Linked DNA regions of Chelatococcus sp. HY11. The protein of the gene in region 1 interacts with the protein of each later gene in a pairwise test. Links are inferred from orthologs where the notes say so. Each region holds a gene or a part of one and is shown in the gene's direction. Other genes may lie near its edges. The genes, in order: uvrA and uvrB.

The links.
Region 2: the proteins of uvrA (region 1) and uvrB interact in binary tests that used the Escherichia coli proteins (3 or more experiments, as listed by UniProt). The link is inferred for Chelatococcus sp. HY11 from one-to-one orthologs.

The regions. Positions count from the first base shown.
Region 1 is NZ_JAHBRX010000001.1:688,141-697,991, reverse strand. Bases 2,028-5,471 are described here. They hold uvrA (excinuclease ABC subunit UvrA), read left to right. Parts: upstream 2,028-2,397; coding sequence 2,398-5,271; downstream 5,272-5,471. Outside these bases: KIO74_RS03450 (esterase-like activity of phytase family protein), read left to right, coding at 1-834; ssb (single-stranded DNA-binding protein), read right to left, coding at 991-1,506; KIO74_RS03435 (DUF1127 domain-containing protein), read left to right, coding at 5,479-5,640; KIO74_RS03430 (hypothetical protein), read left to right, coding at 5,808-6,074; methylenetetrahydrofolate--tRNA-(uracil(54)-C(5))-methyltransferase (FADH(2)-oxidizing) TrmFO, read left to right, coding at 6,212-7,645; KIO74_RS03420 (phytoene/squalene synthase family protein), read right to left, coding at 7,664-8,545; KIO74_RS03415 (Mth938-like domain-containing protein), read right to left, coding at 8,551-8,937; protein translocase subunit SecF, read right to left, coding at 8,949-9,851. UniProt on the Escherichia coli protein: The UvrABC repair system catalyzes the recognition and processing of DNA lesions. UvrA is an ATPase and a DNA-binding protein. A damage recognition complex composed of 2 UvrA and 2 UvrB subunits scans DNA for abnormalities.
Region 2 is NZ_JAHBRX010000001.1:57,497-67,172, reverse strand. The notes cover bases 3,060-6,328. They hold uvrB (excinuclease ABC subunit UvrB), read left to right. Parts: upstream 3,060-3,446; coding sequence 3,447-6,128; downstream 6,129-6,328. Other genes in these bases: KIO74_RS00300 (hypothetical protein), read left to right, coding at 6,267-6,328; KIO74_RS00310 (hypothetical protein), read left to right, coding at 3,120-3,314. In the rest of the region: KIO74_RS00320 (biliverdin-producing heme oxygenase), read left to right, coding at 1-374; KIO74_RS00315 (HWE histidine kinase domain-containing protein), read left to right, coding at 382-2,931; more of KIO74_RS00300, read left to right, coding at 6,329-6,599; KIO74_RS00295 (TIM44-like domain-containing protein), read right to left, coding at 6,685-7,656; KIO74_RS00290 (extensin-like domain-containing protein), read left to right, coding at 8,096-9,139; dapB (4-hydroxy-tetrahydrodipicolinate reductase), read right to left, coding at 9,218-9,676. UniProt on the Escherichia coli protein: The UvrABC repair system catalyzes the recognition and processing of DNA lesions. A damage recognition complex composed of 2 UvrA and 2 UvrB subunits scans DNA for abnormalities.

The DNA.
Region 1 (9,851 bases):
ACAGTCGACAGGGCCGTCACACTGCTCGAAACGGACGGCAAGCCATTCCCAATACGGAGCATCGACCCGGAAGCCCTGCGCCTTCATCCCGCAGGCGGCGCGCTCTACTGGACGAGCGAAGGCGACGCGACCACCGGCGTCGACCCTGTGCTGCGGGCAGCCACCGCCGACGGGCGTTTCCTGCGTGAGATCAAGCTGCCGGAGCGCTACCGCGTCAGCATCGACGCCAAGGTCGATGCCAAGCGCGGGCCGCGCAACAATCTTGCCTTCGAAGGACTGGCGCTGACGCCGGACGCGGCAACCCTGATCGTCGCCCTGGAAAACGCGCTTGTGCAGGACGGTCCGAAAGCCTCGCTGACGGAAACGAGCCCCGTGCGTGTTGCCACCTTCGACGTGGCGTCAGGGCAGGCCGGCCCCGAATGGGTCTATGTGACCGATCCGATCCGCATGGCCCCGGCCAAGGCGGGCGGCTTCGCGGACAATGGCGTATCGGACATTCTCGCGCTCGACGCGGAAACGCTGCTCGTCATGGAGCGCGGCTACAGCGCGGGCAAGGGCAACGATATCCGTCTCTATCGCACGCACCGGCGGAACGCGACGGACGTCTCCGCCATCGACGCGCTCTCCGGCGCGACATGGACGCCCCTCGACAAGGCGCTCGTGCTGGATCTTACAACCCTTGGCGTTGCCCTCGACAATTTCGAGGGCATGGACTTCGGTCCGCGGCTGGAGAACGGCAACCGCACGCTGGTCATCGTCTCCGATGACAATTTCAACGACGCGCAGACCACCAAGTTCCTGGCCTTCGAGGTCATCGAGAAGTCCGGGGATTAGCGTGGGGAGACTGTAGCGCTCCCGGTGTGTGACGGGACATCCTGCCCCATCCTGTCCAACAACGCCCGATCCCTAACCTTCAGGGGAGGGATCGGCGAAGACGGCCTCGTGCATGCCCGATGCCCGGCGCGGAAGGGTCCAGCGCCGCGTTTCAGACTAGAACGGAATATCGTCGTCGAGGTCACTGGCGTATTTCGAACCGCCGCTCGCGGCCGGGCGCCTGTCTGAAGAGCGTTGTTCCATGGGCGAGGCGCGGCCGAAGTCGCCACCGCGCGAACCGCCGTAGCTGTCGTCCTCGATGGCGCCGCCGCCCTCGCCGCCCCGGCTGTCGAGAATGGTGAGCTCGCCACGGAAGCGCTGCAACACGATTTCGGTGGTGTAGCGCTCCTGACCGTCCTTGTCCTGCCATTTGCGGGTCTGGAGCTGGCCCTCGAGATAAACCTTCGAGCCCTTGCGCAGATATTGCTCGGCGATCTTCGCGAGGTTCTCGTTGAAGATCACCACGCTATGCCATTCCGTGCGCTCACGGCGCTCACCGGTGGCCTTGTCGCGCCAGGTCTCCGATGTGGCGATGCGCAGGTTGACGACCGGATCTCCCGAGCCGAGCCGGCGCGTCTCGGGGTCACGCCCGAGATTTCCGACCAGAATGACCTTATTGACGCTGCCTGCCATAACGGACCTCCACGGCCAAGCCGAACCAAACCACGAACGCAGCCACCCGGTCGAGACCCAACGGGACGCAGAACGACTGCGCAGGCTCTCCACTCGCGGGCACCGGGATCTGGCTCAGCACATTCCAAAGCCTACAATTGGTCCGGACACTAGCCGATCATCCCCGCCGCCGTCGCCCGAGGGCACGGGCTTGTCCACATGCAATGGCAGTCGTGATGATAACCCGCAATGAAACCGAACCGCGGCACGATAAAATGTTCTCTTTCTGTTCTAGACAGAATATCCAAAGTCTGCAACTCTCCCGGTGTCAAAAACACGTGGATGCAAGACACGTGGATGATTCAGAGATCGGAGCCGCGGCCTCGATAGGCATCTGTCCGGTAACAGCGCCGGTACGGAACCGTACGCTGTCACGCGACCCGATCCGCGATCGTCCGGGTCGAGGCGCGGGGCTTTGTCGTGCAAAACGCGAGCCACTGGCATAAATGGACCGGAAGGCCCATGTAGTTGCCCGTACCCGCCCCGGGATACGGGCTGTTGATCTCGTCCCTCGCGCATGACGACAAGCCATGTGAGAAGGGCGGGCTCCTTTTTCATGTCGTTCGTCGTTCAGCGCTCCAGGCGCCGTCCGCTCCTGTCGATCACACCTGTCCGTTGAGAGCCATGGCTCAGAAATCGAAGAAGAACCCCACGGTCACCGCCTCCCCGGCGGACACATCATCGACGGCCAAATCATCGGTCGCCAAATCGTCGGCCAACAAGGCACCGGCCAAGGAGGCATCGGCCAAGAAGGCATCGATTGCCGTGGCAACGACCGCCGCGACACCGGTCAAGAAAGCCGCGGTCGTCCTGCCGGAAAGCCGGCGTCTCAACCATGATGGGCCGACGCGCATGCTCACCATCCGGGGAGCACGGGAGCACAATCTCAAGAACGTCGACCTCGCGGTCCCGCGTGACAAGCTGGTCGTGTTCACGGGCCTTTCCGGGTCGGGCAAATCGTCGCTGGCCTTCGACACGATCTATGCGGAGGGCCAGCGCCGCTACGTCGAATCCCTGTCGGCCTATGCCCGGCAGTTTCTGGAGATGATGCAGAAGCCGGACGTCGACGAGATCGACGGCCTGTCGCCTGCCATCTCCATCGAGCAGAAGACCACCTCGAAGAATCCACGCTCCACGGTTGGCACGGTCACCGAGATCTACGATTACATGCGCCTTCTCTGGGCACGCGCCGGCGTGCCCTATTCGCCGGCCACCGGCCTGCCGATCGAGAGTCAGACTGTCAGCCAGATGGTCGACCGCATCCTGGCCCTGCCGGAGAAGACGCGCCTCTATCTGCTGGCGCCTGTCGTGCGCGGCCGCAAGGGCGAATACCGGAAGGAACTCGCCGATTTCATGAAGCGCGGCTTCCAGCGCGTGAAGATCGACGGCACTTATTACGAGATCGCCGACGCACCCAATCTCGACAAGAAGCTGAAGCACGATATCGACGTGGTGGTCGATCGCGTTGTCGTCCGCGCCGACATCGCGGCGCGCCTGGCGGAATCGCTAGAAACGTCGCTTGAGCTCGCCGAAGGTATCGCGGTGATTGAGTTCGCCGACGAAACAGACGCCAAGGGCGCTCCCCGCCGCGATGTGCTCTCGTCGAAATTTGCCTGCCCGGTGTCCGGCTTCACGATCCCGGAGATCGAGCCGCGGCTTTTCTCCTTCAATAATCCCTATGGCGCCTGCCCGGTCTGCGACGGGCTTGGGCACGAGATGCGGATCGATCCCGACCTTGTGGTGCCGGATCATAAGCTAACCCTGCGCGGCGGCGCGATCGCCCCCTGGGCACGCTCGACGTCACCCTATTACGGGCAGACGCTCGACGCGCTGGCGCGCCACTACGGCTTCTCGGTGACGAAACCGTGGAGCGAGCTGCCGGAGAAAGCACAAGACGTCATCCTCTACGGCAGCGGCGCGACGTCGGTGCGCTTCTCCTATGAGGACGGCCTGCGCGCCTACGAGGTCAACAAGCCCTTCGAGGGCGTGATCTCCAACCTCGAACGCCGCTGGAAGGAGACCGAAAGCGATTGGGCGCGCGAGGAAATCGGCCGCTTCATGAGCGAGACGCCCTGCGCGGCCTGCGGCGGGCACCGCCTCAAGCCGGAAGCGCTCGCGGTCAAGGTCGGCCATCGCCACATCAGCGAGGTGGCGCAGCTCTCCGTGCGCGACGCGCGGGATTGGTTCGACGCCGTTCCCAATCAGCTCAACGCCAAGCAGAACGAGATCGCCGGCCGTATCCTCAAGGAGATTCGCGACCGTCTGGTGTTCCTGCTGGACGTCGGCCTCGACTATCTCACGCTCGCGCGCGCCTCGGGAACCCTGTCCGGCGGTGAGAGCCAGCGCATTCGCCTCGCGAGTCAGATCGGTTCGGGGCTGACAGGCGTGCTCTACGTTCTCGACGAACCGTCGATCGGCCTGCATCAGCGCGACAACGAGCGGTTGCTGCAGACGCTGAAGCGGCTGCGCGACCTCGGCAACACGGTCATCGTCGTCGAGCATGACGAGGACGCCATCCTGACGGCCGACTATGTTGTCGATGTCGGGCCGGGCGCCGGCATCCATGGCGGCGAGATCGTCGCGCAGGGCACACCGAACGACATCCTGGCCAATCCAGCCTCGCTGACCGGCCGCTATCTCACCGGCGAACTCGGCGTGCCCCTGCCGGCGAAGCGCCGCAAGCCACAGAAGGGACGCCAGCTCACCATATCAGGCGCGCGCGGCAACAACCTCAAGGACGTGACTGCGGCTTTCCCGCTCGGCACCTTCACCTGCGTCACGGGCGTGTCTGGCGGCGGCAAGTCGACGCTCGTCATCGACACGCTTTATAAGGCGGTGGCGCGGCGGCTGAACAATGCGCTGGAGCACCCCACGCCTTTCGATGACATCGGAGGCCTGGAACATCTCGACAAGGTCATCGACATCGACCAGTCGCCGATCGGCCGCACCCCGCGGTCGAACCCGGCCACCTATACCGGCGCGTTCACCCCGATCCGCGAATGGTTCGCCGGTTTGCCGGAGGCCAAGGCGCGTGGCTACCAGCCGGGACGCTTCTCCTTCAACGTCAAGGGCGGGCGCTGCGAAGCCTGCCAGGGCGACGGTGTCATCAAGATCGAGATGCACTTCCTTCCCGACGTCTACGTCACCTGCGACGTGTGCAAAGGCAAGCGGTACGATCGCGAGACGCTGGAGGTGAAGTACCGCCAGCGCTCCATCGCCGATGTGCTCGATATGACGGTGGACGAGGCGCGTGACCTGTTCCATGCCGTGCCGGCGATCCGCGACAAGATGGAAACGCTGTCGCGTGTCGGTCTCGGCTACATCAAGGTCGGTCAGCAGGCCACCACCCTGTCGGGCGGCGAGGCGCAACGCGTCAAGCTGTCGAAGGAATTGTCCAAGCGCGCGACGGGCCGCACGCTCTATATCCTCGACGAGCCGACCACGGGCCTGCATTTCCACGATGTCGCCAAGTTGCTCGAGGTACTGCACGAGCTCGTCGAGCAGGGCAACACCGTCATCGTCATCGAGCACAACCTGGAGGTCATCAAGACGGCCGACTGGGTCATCGACATGGGCCCGGAGGGCGGCGACGGCGGCGGCACCATTGTGGCGCAAGGCACGCCGGAGACAATTGCCAAATCTTCGAGCAGTCACACGGGCAGATTCTTGGCAGAGGTCCTCGAAAGGCGACCACTTCGCACACGCAACCAAGCGGCTGCGGAATAGCTCCTAGCCTCGATTTTGCCCTTTTTTGGGGATTTCGGCCCATATGTAACTAAATTCTTACCCTATCGGCACCATGGACATGCTTCCAGCGCATGACTGTCATTCAGAATCTCCCCTGCCTGAAATCGAGGCAAAGGCCTATATGCTGCATCGCAACAAGGCGAGATCGGCAGCATCCGCGAAGCCCCTCGCCAGCAGGAGATTAAAATGATTGTCACGCATATCCTCGCCAAGATCCGCAGCTACCTGCGTTACCGCGATACCGTCCGTGAGCTGTCCCGCCTGTCGGACCGCGAACTCAACGATCTCGGCCTGTCCCGTTGGGATATCCCCTTCATTGCGCGCAAGCACACGAAGGTCGGTGCCTGATCGTCGGGATCACATAGATCCTGGCTCGTAACGCCCGCCCGTTTGGCGGGCGTTCGTGTTTTGAGACGACGAATGCGGTGATAGCGCCCCAGACGTCACAAAGGAGCCGATATCGATCCATACCGCTGTCGACCATTGTGCCAGTCGATATTGCGGAGCTGAAATTCATGGCGACGATTATCCTGCCTAATGCCGATGGTTCTTCCTCGGAATTTCCGGTCGATAATTTCAAGTTCAGAACCCAGGATGGCGTCGAGTTAGAAGTCCATTGCCCATCTGACGGGAACACGCGCCGGGGCGACCTCGTGCTCTGTGTGTTCACCGAGGAGCACTCTCTGGTTGTTCGGCCTTGCTGTTCGAATGTGATTGCTGTGGGTCTGGAGGTGCGTAAGCTCAAATCGGCCGACGTGTCAGAAGCGGATTCGCCGACCTAGCCCATTTTCCGGAAAGCCATGCCACCGCGTGTAGCCAGGAAGCCGAGTGTTAAGAACGGGCACGCTTTTGCTGTCCGACTCATAAGGACAGGCGGTAAGAGCTTGACGGCCGACGTGGCCGCTCCCACAACAGCCGCATGGTTCAGTCCCCTTCCTCCTCTCGCCCGCTTCATGTCATCGGCGGTGGTCTCGCCGGCTCCGAAGCCGCCTGGCAGATCGCTCAGTCCGGCCAGTCCGTCGTCCTTCATGAGATGCGGCCGACGACGGCGACGCCCGCCCACAAAGGCGAAGGCTTGGCGGAGCTCGTGTGCTCCAACTCCTTCCGCTCCGATGACGCCGAGACAAACGCTGTCGGTCTTCTTCATCAGGAGATGCGCGGGCTGTCCTCACTCATCATGGCGATGGCAGACCGTCACCAGGTGCCGGCCGGAGGCGCATTGGCTGTCGACCGGGAGGGCTTCTCCGCCGCGGTGACCTCCGCGCTGGCCGCCCACCCCAATGTCGAGATCGTCCGGACGGAGGTTGCCGGCCTGCCGCCGGATGAGTGGGGCGAAGCCATCATTGCCACTGGCCCCCTCACCTCTCCATCGCTGGCGGATGCCATAAGGAGCCTCACCGGCGAGGGTGAGCTCGCCTTCTTCGATGCGATCGCACCGATCATCCATCGCGATTCCATCAATATGGACATCGTCTGGGCGCAATCCCGCTACGACAAGGCCGGTCCGGGTGGCACGGGCGCCGACTATCTCAACTGCCCGATGACCCGCGAGGAATATGAGGCCTTCGTCGATGCCTTGCTCGCGGGCGAAACCACCGACTTCCGCGAATGGGAAAAGGACACTCCCTACTTCAACGGTTGCCTGCCGATCGAGGTCATGGCCGCGCGCGGGCGCGAAACCCTGCGTCACGGGCCCATGAAGCCGGTCGGCCTCACCAATCCGCGCAACCCCGACGTAAAACCCTATGCCATCGCGCAGCTCCGGCAGGACAACGCCCTTGGCACGCTCTTCAACATGGTCGGCTTCCAGACGAAGCTCCGCCACGGCGCACAGGTCGATGTGCTGCGGATGATCCCCGGCCTGGAGCGCGCGGAATTCGCGCGCCTCGGCGGCCTGCACCGCAATACCTTCCTCAATTCGCCCAAGCTCCTTGATCCGCGCCTGCGCCTCAAGGCTCTGCCACGCCTGCGCTTCGCCGGCCAGATCACCGGCTGCGAGGGCTATGTCGAAAGCGCGGCGGTCGGACTGATGGCCGGGCGGCTCGCCGCAGCCGAACGCGAGGGCCGCGAGATCACCCTGCCGCCGGCGACGACGGCGCTCGGTGCCCTTCTCAACCACATCACTGGCGGCCACATCGCGGCCATCGATGCCGGACCGCAGTCCTTCCAGCCGATGAATGTCAATTTCGGCCTGTTCCCGCCGCTCGAAGGCGCGGTCAAGAGCCCGGACGGCAAGCGCCTGCGCGGCCCCGCCAAGGCCGTCGCCAAGAAGAAGGCGCTGACGGACCGGGCGAGGGCCGATTTCGCGAGTTGGCGCGCGACCTTGCCCGAGCCGGCGCTGGCTGTGGCCTGATCGGACAGATCTTTTCTTTCAGCGCAGCCGCCGCGAGGCGCGCCAGAGCAGCCATTGCTTGCGCCATTGGGGCAGATCGACGATCGACCGATAGGGGTCATAGTCGCGTCGGTCGAACTCGCGGAGATAGGCCGGCACGAGCATCGCCGGCAGATAAACGGGACGGACGCGCGAAGGCACCTGAGCGAGCCCGTCGAGGCCTGCGCGATAATGCCGTTCCGCCAGGCTGCGCATGGCGGCGATGACCTTCGCGAGTGCCGGCGTCCGTTCCCCAGCCAGAAGCGTCGCGGCCGGCAGTCCGGCCTCGGCCAGGATATCCGCCGGCACATAGACCTGACCGCGCCTGAGATGCCAGGGCAACGCCCGGATGAGACCGGTCACGGCCTGGGCGACGCCGAGATGGCCCGCCGCATCAGCCGCGCCGGCGTCCTCCCCATCGGCGAGAATGAGGGAGGCGAGCCGCAGCAGCGCCGATGTCGTCTCACCGCTATAGCCTTCTAGATCGCTGGTCGGCCCCATCGGATCGTCGTAGAGGTCGAAGATCCTGGCGTCGATCAGATCGAGAAGGGCCTGCCGCGGCAGCTTGAAACGCGCGATCGTCGCGAGCAGGGCAGCCGCCACGGGATGGGCGGCGACGTCGCCGCGCGCCTCCTCGTCACCGAGCGCATCCCGCCACCACTGGTAGCGAAGCTCCCCCGGCAGTGGCGAGTTGACCAGTTCCCTGACCCGCGCGATCTCATGGCTGAAGGCATAGAGCGCGAAGCAGTAGCGCCGCTTCTCGATAGGGATGAAAAGGCCCGCGAGGAAGCGGTCGATGTCCGCCTCGCGGACGAGCTGCTCGCAATGGGAGAATGCCGCTGATAAGGCCGCATCGTCGCCCGGGCCAGCTCCGTCGGCCATCATGACTAGCCCACCGCGATCAGCGCGGCCGCGACATGCCGGTCCTCCGCAAGCAGCACATTGTAGGTGCGCGCCGCAGCTCCCGTCTGCATGACATCGATCTTGAGGCCCGCCTCGCTGAGTGCTTGCCGGATGGCGGGCGACAGCGGAACCATATCGAGGCCGGTGCCGATCAACAGGAGTTCGATATCCGCCGCCTCGGCGATGACAGGCGCGAAATCACCGACCGTGAGTGCGTCAGGGTCCGTCACGTCCCAGGCCTTGATGCCGGATGGCAGGGTCAGGATGGAGCCACGGTGGGACATCTCGGCGAAACGGAAGCCCCCGTTGCCATAGGCATCGAGCTTGAACCGGCCGGGAACGAAACCGTCGTAACGTCGGCCCTCGGCCATCACACCCTCCGTCAGGACGCCGGGCGCGGCGCCTTCTTGCTGTCGGACGCCGACGCCTGAACCGCCGGAGCCGGGGCGCGGGCACTGCGCATGCCGAGATAGATCAGCACGGGCGTAGAGACATACATGGCGGAATAGGTGCAGACGAAGACGCCGAACAGCATCACCTGGGCGAAGCCCTGAATGGCCTCGCCGCCCACCACCACCAGCGCGACCAGCGACAGGATCGTCGTGGTCGCCGTCATGGACGTGCGCGACAACGTCGAATTCACGGACAGATCGAGGAGTTCCTCGATCGGCATAGTCTTGTAGCGTCTCAGAAGCTCGCGCGTCCGGTCGAACACCACGACCGTTTCGTTCAGGGAATAGCCAACGATCGTCAGGATCGCGGCTATCGAGGTCATATTGAACTCGATCTGCGTGACGACGAAGAACCCGACAGTCAGGAGAATGTCGTGCATCGTGCCGATGATGGCGCCGATGGCGAAGGTCAGCTCGAAACGGAACCAGAGATAGGCGAGCACGGCGACGATCGCGAGCACGACGCCGAGCGTGCCGGACTGCACCAGTTCACCCGACACACGCGGGCCGACCGTCTCGACCCGGCGGAACTCGTAGTCCTTCTCGAAGACGTCACGCGTCTTCTGGACCACCGTTCCCTGCGCCTCCTCGCCGCCCTCCTGGATCGGAAAGCGGATCGATACACCGCCCGAGTTGCCGAACTCCTGCACCTCGGGCGTGCCGAAACCAAAGCTCTCGGCGGCCTGGCGGATGGCGCCCACATCCGCCTTGCCCGAACGGGCCTGGACCTCGACGAGCGTGCCGCCCTTGAAGTCGATGCCGAAGTTCAATCCGATCGTCAGGGCGAGGATAACGGTGATGACCGATATCGCCGCCGAAAACGGGATCGTGAC
Region 2 (9,676 bases), 630 kb from region 1 along the record:
AGGATTTGCTTGATCTCGGGCTCCCGGACGTTGAGCCGGCCGCTGCGCTGCCGAAAATGCGGACCGAGGCGGAGCTTCTCGGGACGTTGTACGTTCTCCTTGGGTCTAACCTCGGCGCCCAAATCCTGCAGAAGCGTGCCAATGCAATCGGCCTTAGCGATTGTCACGGCGCCCGGCATCTCGCCGTCCAAGCCAGCGGTTTGGATGATTGGCGTGCCTTTACTGCCCGGCTGGATCAAGTCGAACACATCGATATAGAAGCCACTATCGAGGCCTCGCTGGCAACATTCAGGGAAGCGGAATTGGCGTTTGGTGCATCGGCTCCGACCAGTGCCGCACACGCAAGGCCGGAAAGGCTCGCCGATGCCGTCTAGTCGGACGTTGGCCGGCCGAGCTTTCTCGGTCGACTTGACCAATTGTGACCGCGAACCCATTCATATACCCGGCAGCATTCAGCCGCATGGCTGCCTGCTCGCCTGTGACGTCAACGCGGCCGTTGTGCTGCGGCATTCGAGAAACGCCGCCGACATGCTGGGTCTGCAAAAGACCGAGCTCGTCAATGCGCATCTGGACGACATCCTCGGCGCGCGTGTCACGCATGCCCTGCGCAATGCTTTGACCACGTCGAGCGGTGCTTCACGCCCATCTCTTCTTTTTGACGTCGCCCTCGCGGACGGTCGCCGTTTCGATGTTGCCGTTCATCGTTACAAGGCCACCGTCATCATTGAATTCGAGCCCACGCAGACGGTCGTTTCGCCGCTTGAGCTCGCACGCCAGCTCATCAGCCGCATCAGCGACGTCACCGAAGTCAACAAGTTGATCGACAAGACCTCCAAACTGGTGCGTGCGCTGCTCGGTTACGATCGGGTGATGATCTATCGGTTCGAGCAGGACGGTGCTGGCAAAGTCGTCAGCGAGGCGAAGCGTGCCGATCTCGAGAGCTTTCTAGGTCAATATTTTCCGGCCGGCGACATTCCCCAACAGGCGCGCGAACTCTATCTTCGCAACACGATCCGCATCATTTCCGACGCGAGTGGGCATCGTGTGCCGGTTGTGCCCGAGCTCGACCCGTCCGGCGAACCGCTCGACCTGTCCTTCGCGCATCTGCGCAGCGTTTCGCCCGTTCATTGCGAATACCTGCGCAACATGGGCGTTGCCGCCTCGATGTCGATTTCTGTCATTATCGACGGCAGGCTCTGGGGGCTCATTGCCTGTCACCACTACGCGCCGCGCGTTCTGCCGATGGCGCAGCGGGTCTCCGCCGAGATGTTCGGGGAGTTTTTTTCCCTGCACCTCCATGTCCTCAAGCAGAAGCGCAAGCTTGAATCGGCGACGGCTGCGCGCGATGCTCTCGACCGCTTTCTGCAAGCCGCGTCTCACTACGCGGACATAGAAAGCCTTCTGCGCGACAACCTGCCGGATTTCATGCGGCTGATGCCGTGCAACGGCGTCGGCTTATGGATGAATGGAACGTGGAACGGCTACGGCACGACACCACCCCTCGACGCGCTGCCCGAGATCACCCGGTTTATCGGTGAGGTCGCGGAAGGGAAAGTTTGGGCCACCCATGCTCTGTCGCAACGCCTTCCCTCCGCGGCGGACTACCACGAGATCGCTTCCGGCATCCTCGCTATTCCCCTCTCGCAAACTCCCCGGGACTACCTCTTTTTCTTCCGCAAGGAATTCGTGCAGACACTCGAATGGGCAGGCAATCCGGAAAAGTCCTACGAAACCGGGCCCCTCGGCGACCGTCTGACACCCCGTCGCAGTTTCGCGATCTGGAAGGAAACTGTAAGGCACCAATCGCAACCCTGGACGGAAGCCGATCGGGAGATCGCGGAGGCGGCTCGCATCGCGACCGTCGAGGTGGTGCTACGCCACAACGAGATGATGGCGGACGAGCGTAACAAGGCTGATGTCCGCCAGCGCATGCTCAACGAAGAGCTCAATCACCGCGTCAAGAACATCCTCGCCGTCATCAAGTCCATAGTGAGCCACCCCTCGGCCGAGGAATTGAGCCTCACCGACTACGTGCTGACCCTGAAGGGACGCATCCAGGCCCTCGCCTTTGCCCATGACCAGATCGTACGCAGCAACGACGGCGGCATGCTGCTCGATCTTATCACCGCCGAGCTGTCACCTTATCAGCGACATTCCGCGGAAGTTACCCTTGAGGGGCCGGCGGTATGGCTGGACAACCGCTCGTTCTCCGTCATGGCCTTGGTGCTCCACGAGCTGGCGACGAACGCCGCAAAATATGGAAGCCTGTCGTCACCAAACGGCAAGCTCTTGATTCGCTGGTCGCTTGATCAGGACGGGGATTTCGCCCTGTCCTGGAGCGAAAGCGGCGGTCCAGAGGTGAAGCCGCCGAGCCGCCGCGGCTTTGGCACGGCCCTCATCAATCGTAGCATCCCCTATGATCTCGGGGGCCGAAGCGCGGTTTCCTATAATCCCAAAGGCTTGCACGCCGAATTCGTGCTTCCGGCTCGACATGTGAGGAATGCCGCGGACAGCGGACCGGCGTCCGGCAACATCTTACCTATGGGGATCGAGATCGCCCATGCGGCGTTTGCGCCGGACGTCGAAGTTCTCGTGGTGGAAGACCAGATGCTGATCGCGATGGATGTGGAGAACATCCTCGATACGCACGGTGTGACAAACGTTGTGATCACCAGCTCGTCATCCGAGGCCTTGGCCAAGCTGAACGGCCTGACACCGGATGTGGCCGTGCTGGACGTCAACCTCGGAGAGGGCACGTCTATCCCGGTCGCCGATGAACTGAGCCGACGCGGCATCCCCTTCGTTTTCGCTACGGGGTATGGCGACAGCGCGATGATTCCCGCGATATTCTCGGACGTTCCGGTGGTCCGGAAGCCCTATGATGGCCAGGTCCTGGTGGGCGCCATGCGGACAGTCATGGCGCGGACCTGACGGGTAACATGCGAGGAGCTCCTTTCCACCGACGTGGGCGAGACGCCGTTCAGTTGGCAGCAGCTGCCACGCCTGATTACTAAGCTTCTGCTATCGTTAAGATTATTCTGGGCACACAGGATCGGACTTATCCCCGGCTCCTTCATGCACAGGCACGGCCCCACCCTCCTTCATGCGGGAGAGTTTCGATGGCAAGATCAGGCAGCTTTTCTCTGACGGCTCCGTCAAAGATCGTGTTCATTGTCGCGCTCATTCTGGCGATCATCGCGCTTCTGGTGACTTACGGGATGTTTCCGGTGCCTTTCTTCTCGGGCTACGGCTTCGAGACGCTCTTGGTCGGCTTCGTCCTGCTGGTCATCGGCGTCGTTTACAGCGGCATTTGACGGCAAACGCCACGGAAACGGGGTTCAGCGCAGCCCCCACGCGACAATGCGCCTCCATATGCCTTTGGGGAAAGCGCCGCGGATGACACCTGCGGCCTTTTCTCGACGGAGAACTAGGCCCATATTGGGCCCATGGCTCCCAAAACGCCCCGCTCCAAGGCTGCGAAACCCCGCGTCCAGCCCCTTGATCCCTTTCTCGCGGATCTCCTCAACCCGGCGATCAACAAAGGTCGCGCCGGCCCCGGCGGAGCCGCGTCCGACGGCAATGACGAGCGCGGCGGCTTCGGCGAAGCGCCACAGGCGCGTTTTGACGCGGGTGTCGTTTGGACGCCGGGATCGGGTTCAGCACCGGCCAAGCCCGGAAAGTCCGAGCGCCCCGGCGGCAAGAGTCCAACCCGAAAAAAGGCCGCGGCGCCCGAGCCGTTGAGTGACCCCGACGGCGCTTCCGGCGTCTCGGCGACGGTCGCGGCCCTCTCCGCGCTGCTGGAGAGTGGCAATCCGCTTTTCAAGAACGGCAAGCTCTGGACGCCTCACCGCCCGGAGCGGCCCGAGAAGTCGGAAGGCGGTGTCGCCTTTCGCATGCAGTCCGATTTCGAGCCGGCGGGCGACCAGCCCGCGGCCATCGTCGAACTTGTCGATGGCATCCGCCGCCAGGAGGCCGACCAGGTCCTGCTCGGCGTTACCGGTTCGGGCAAGACCTTCACCATGGCGAAGGTGATCGAGGAAACGCAGCGCCCGGCGCTCATCCTCGCGCCCAACAAGACGCTGGCCGCCCAGCTTTATGGGGAGTTCAAGAGCTTCTTCCCCGACAACGCGGTCGAATACTTCGTCTCGTATTACGACTACTACCAGCCCGAGGCTTATGTACCCCGGTCGGACACCTATATCGAGAAGGAATCGTCGATCAACGAACAGATCGACCGCATGCGCCATTCCGCGACGCGTGCCCTCCTTGAGCGCGATGACGTCATCATCGTCGCCTCGGTGTCCTGCATCTACGGTATCGGCTCGGTCGAGACCTATACGGCCATGACCTTCTCGGTGAAAGTCGGCGAGACGATCGAGCAGCGGCAGCTCATCGCCGATCTGGTGGCCCTGCAATATAAACGCACAGGCGGCGACTTCGGCCGTGGCACCTTCCGCGTTCGCGGCGACGTCATCGAGATCTTCCCCGCCCACTACGAGGACCGCGCCTGGCGCGTCTCGCTGTTCGGCGACGAGGTGGAATCCATCGTCGAGTTCGATCCCCTGACCGGGCAGAAGACGTCTGATCTCGGCTTCGTCAAGGTCTATGCGAATTCGCACTATGTCACCCCGCGTCCGACACTGATCCAGTCCATCAAGGGCATCAAGGAAGAGCTCAAGTGGCGGCTTGAGGAGCTCAACCGGATGGGCCGCCTCCTGGAAGCCCAGCGGCTGGAGCAGCGTACGACCTTCGATCTCGAGATGCTCGAAGCCACTGGCTCCTGCGCCGGCATCGAGAACTATTCGCGCTATCTCACCGGCCGGCGGCCGGGCGAGCCGCCGCCGACCCTGTTTGAATATCTGCCGGACAACGCGCTCGTCTTCGCCGACGAAAGCCATGTCACCATCCCGCAGATCGGCGGCATGTATCGCGGCGACTTCCGCCGCAAGGCGACACTGGCGGAATATGGCTTCCGTCTGCCCTCCTGCATGGACAACCGCCCGCTGCGCTTCGAGGAATGGGACGCCATGCGACCCCAGACCGTGAATGTCTCGGCCACGCCCGGCTCGTGGGAGATGGAACGGACCGGCGGTGTTTTCGTCGAGCAGGTCATTCGCCCGACCGGCCTCGTCGATCCGCCCGTCGACATCCGGCCGGCCCGCACGCAGGTCGACGATCTGCTCGGCGAAGTCAAGGCGGTGGCCGCTCAGGGCTATCGCTCTCTCGTCACGGTGCTGACGAAGCGCATGGCGGAAGACCTGACCGAATATCTGCATGAGCACGGCGTTCGCGTGCGCTACATGCATTCCGACATCGACACCATCGAGCGCATCGAGATCATTCGTGACTTGAGGCTCGGCGCCTTCGACGTGCTGGTCGGCATCAACCTGCTGCGCGAGGGCCTCGACATCCCAGAATGTGCGCTCGTCGCCATTCTCGATGCCGACAAGGAAGGCTTCCTGCGTTCGGAGACCTCGCTCATCCAGACCATCGGCCGCGCCGCGCGCAATGTCGACGGCCGCGTGATCTGTTATGCCGACAATGTCACGGGCAGCCTCGAACGGGCCATGGCCGAGACTTCCCGGCGCCGCGAGAAGCAGCTCGCCTACAACGCCGAGCATGGCATAACGCCGCAATCCATCAAGAAGAACATCGGCGACATCCTCGATTCGGTCTACGAGCGCGATCACGTCAAGGTAGACACCGGCCTCCTGCCGAAGGAGGCGACAGGTGTCGGCCACAACCTCAAGGCCGTCATGGCCGACCTCGAGAAGCGCATGCGCGAGGCGGCCGCCAATCTCGAATTCGAAACCGCCGCGCGCCTGCGCGACGAGATCAAGCGGCTTCAGGCGACCGAACTCGCCATCGCCGATGATCCGTTGGCCCGGCAGGAGGATGTGGAGGCCAAGGCCGGCCACTTCGCCGGATCGCGCAAATATGGCGCCAAGGCGAACCAGCCGCCCGGCAGCGATGGCGAGCCGGCCACGCGCGCCCGCAAACCGACCCTCGACGAGATGGGACCGCACAACCGTGAGATCCCCCTTGGCGCGGAGGAATTCAAACCGCGCGCCGTCGCGGATTGGGCGGGTACATCCAATGTCAAGAAAGGCGGGCGTCGGCGACGGTAGCGCTTTTGACGATGTCTCGCTTTCGCGCTTTTGAGGGCGCACGCTCCTTCATCACAACTTGCTGATTGTGAAAGAACAATCGATCAGTGTTTTCTATTGAGAGGCATGATCCCAATGCCACAGAGGACACTGATCACGATGAGCCCGCCTACCTGTCCCCCCGGTTTTAGAACATCGCTGTCCAGGATATCGAGAGCGGCCGCCGCGACAGGGGTCACCGCCGTGCTTGCCGCGGCTGCGGTCACTCCCGCTTTCGCGCAAGCGCAGGTTCAGGCTTCCCGCGAAAGCTGTGCCACCCTCCAGAATCTGGTGCAGCGCCAGGGACGTGTGGTCATCGGTACCGGCCCCTACCTTTACGATACCTATGTCAACAACTGCGCGCCGCGGCAGAGCCAAGTGCCGGCCTATCTCGCGACGCGCGACAACCCGCAGTGCTTTGTTGGGTATAGCTGCGGCCAAGGCAACGACTGACCACCACGCCGTCTCAATGACCGGCAACAAAAAGGCGCCGTACAAGCGGCGCCTTTTCCATTTCAGCCTTGAAGCCGGCCTGTTCTCAGCCCTGCTGGATCGCCGAGAGCATCCATTTGCCGCCCTTCGAACGACGAAACGTCCAGAGTTCGGTCGCCTCGGAGGGCAGTTCCGCATGGCCCGCGACGATCTTGTTCGTCTCACGGTCAAGGGGGGTGTCTATCAGCGAGAAGCGCATGGCGACAGTCGCGTATTCCACATCCCCCTCACGCCACGCCTCGGCAAGATCGCCCTGCAGGAGCTTGACGTCGGAAAGACGGTTGATGTGGCCCTCAGCCGCCGTGCTGGCGAGATCCTCGGCCATGAAGGCGACCACTTCCGGCGTCGCCAGGCGGCGGAGCGCGTTCAGGTCCTCATTCGAATAGGCGGCCTGCACGTCGATGAGCGTGCGCTCGAAAGCCTCGAAATCGGACGGCTGAATATCAAGCTCGTCCACCGGGGTCGCCGGAGCGGCTGGAGCCGGGGCTCCACCCAGGCCGCCACCAAGCCCCTTGCCGAGGCCACCCAGACCTCCGCCTAGACCACCGAGCCCGCCACCAAGCGCGCTGCGGTTCATGCCGTTACCCATCGGGCCGGCGCCGGCCATGGCCGGCTCCTGCCGACGGCGGAAGAAGCGCATCGCCAGCATGACGAGGCCGACAATCAGGCCCACCTGCAGGAGGAGACCGAGGATGGAACCGAGGCCGGAGAGGCCACCGAACAGGCCGCTGCCGGAGAGAAGGCCGAACAGGCCCGCGCCGAGCAGACCGCCCATCAGGGCCGTTCCAAAGCCGCCGCCGAAAAGACCGGAGCGCGGGGGCGTCGCGGGACGGGCCGCCATGCCGGGCTGTGCCGCATTCGGTTGGGCCGCGCTGGGCTGGGTTGTGGAGCGCTGGAGCGGAGCCGCCTGGGTTGGCGCGGTCGCGGTCGGCGGCGGCGCGCTATAGGTGCGCGATCCCCTGCTGCCCATGCCCCCGCTGCGACCTGCGCGCGCCTCCGCGACACTCGCCGTGACCATCAAGGCAAGCGTGGCGATGGCAACGAAACCACCGCGGCGACCCAAGGTTCTCAACAACGTCGTCCCTCCCGTCGAAATCAATTGCTGCCGGCGAGCTGATCAACCGGCGTGGCGACCTGCGAACGGCAGGCATAGCCGCCATTCGCCCGATGCATGGAAGATAGGGAACGCATCAGCCGTTGGAAAGGCCTCTCCAACATGTTTTTCATGATTTTGCGATGCTTTCGCGAGGTCTCGCCACTGCGGGACGTCAAGGGTCCGCGACATCAGCACGACTTTCCCAGAAGATCGCTCGTCCGCGAGCTTCACTGTTCCTCGCAACACTGTAAGCGGGCGGACGATATGCGACCGCCTCCGCGGGCCGGGCGACGTTGAGATTCCGTTAGGACAATGCTCGCATTCTTCAAGCCTTACAGTGACAGCGCGCGGAGTAATGCGTATGGCGCGCCGCCCCTTCAGCCGCCTGCCTTCGTGGAAACTGGGCGGATCTATACTGGTCGTCCTGGCCCTCGCCGGATGCGGGTTGTTCGTCATGGAAAAGCGAGCAGCCTGGCGCGGCGAGGCGGAGGTCGCATGTCTGGCGACGCACAAGGACGTGCGCGCATCCGCTTATTTCGAGCAGGCCCGCGCCATTTCAGGCCCTGGTGCCTGTGGCATGGATTATCCGTTCCGTGTGAGCGCCTTCAGTGAGGGCAGCATCACTTTGAAATCCCGCGCGCTGCTTGCCTGCCCGGCGATCACGACGACAGATCGCTGGTTCGCGGAGATCGTGCAGCCGGCGGCCATGCTCTATTTTGGCCAGCCGGTCACGGGCGTGAACGCGGGCTCCTACAACTGCCGCACCATGAACAACAAGGCTGGGGCCCCACGCTCAGAGCATTCCTACGGCAACGCGGTCGACATCATGTCGCTGACTTTCGCCGACGGGCGAGTGATTACGGTTCTCAAGGGCTGGCGCGGCGCGCCCGAGGAGCAGGAGTTCCTGCGGGAGATCTTTGTCGGTTCCTGTCGCTATTTCTCAACGGTCCTGGGGCCGGGAGCCGATGCCCATCACAATGACCATTTTCACCTGGACCTCGCGCGTCACGCCAGAGGCCGGACAATCTGCAAACCCGTCATCAAATTCGCGCCGCGCATCGACCCCGACAGGCCAATGTCCTACGGCGCGCCCATAGCGGCCACCGGTAATCCACCGGCTGCCGCACAGCCCCAATTCAACTTGCCTGCGGAAGGCCCGCTGCCTGACCACGGGCCGGGCGAAGAAGGCGGCGATATCCCGACATCGGGCCTCGCCCCCGCCGCCCCGCCGCTCGCGATCACGTCGCCTGATCCGGCGCCACGTCCGAGCGCTTCGCGGGACCCAACTTACGCGCCGGCGGCGGGCTACAGCCCCACACCCTATCCCGCGCCGCCGCAGAGCCCGCCACCGCGTCGGCTGTCTTCTGACATGGACCTGCGCCCGCCTGGTCTGATCGGGCGCTAATCCGCGATCTCGACCACGGCCAACGGCGTTTCAAGGCCTCTTGCCTTGGACCCGACAGACCTCATGGCTTCTGCGTGTTCAGGCCATCAAACTGTCGAGCCCGCGCCGGAGACCCGGCTGCTCCGCGACACGTCTGGCGGCGAGAAGTGTACCGGCGACATAAGGCGCCGCCGACGACCCGGCATCGTGGCGGATGAGCAGGCGTTCGTCCGGCAGCCCGAAATGGGCCTCGCAGGACAGGACGTAACCCGGCAGACGCAGTGAATGCACCTGTACGGGAATAGGCGCGCCGACACTGGCGCCCCGCGTTTCCTTCAGGCCCGAGAGATCGGCAACAGCTTTGGCCGTGCCGGCCTGCCGCGCCTCTCCTAGCACTTCGGCGAGCTCACGCCCGGTTCCCGACGGTACGTCGGGCTTCGAGGCGGCCGCATAGTCGACGATTTCAACGTCCGGAACGTAGCGAGCAGCCTCCAGTGCGAAGCGCTTGAGCAAAGTCGCCGTGATGGAGAAGTTGCCGGCTGCGAGGACGCCGACATG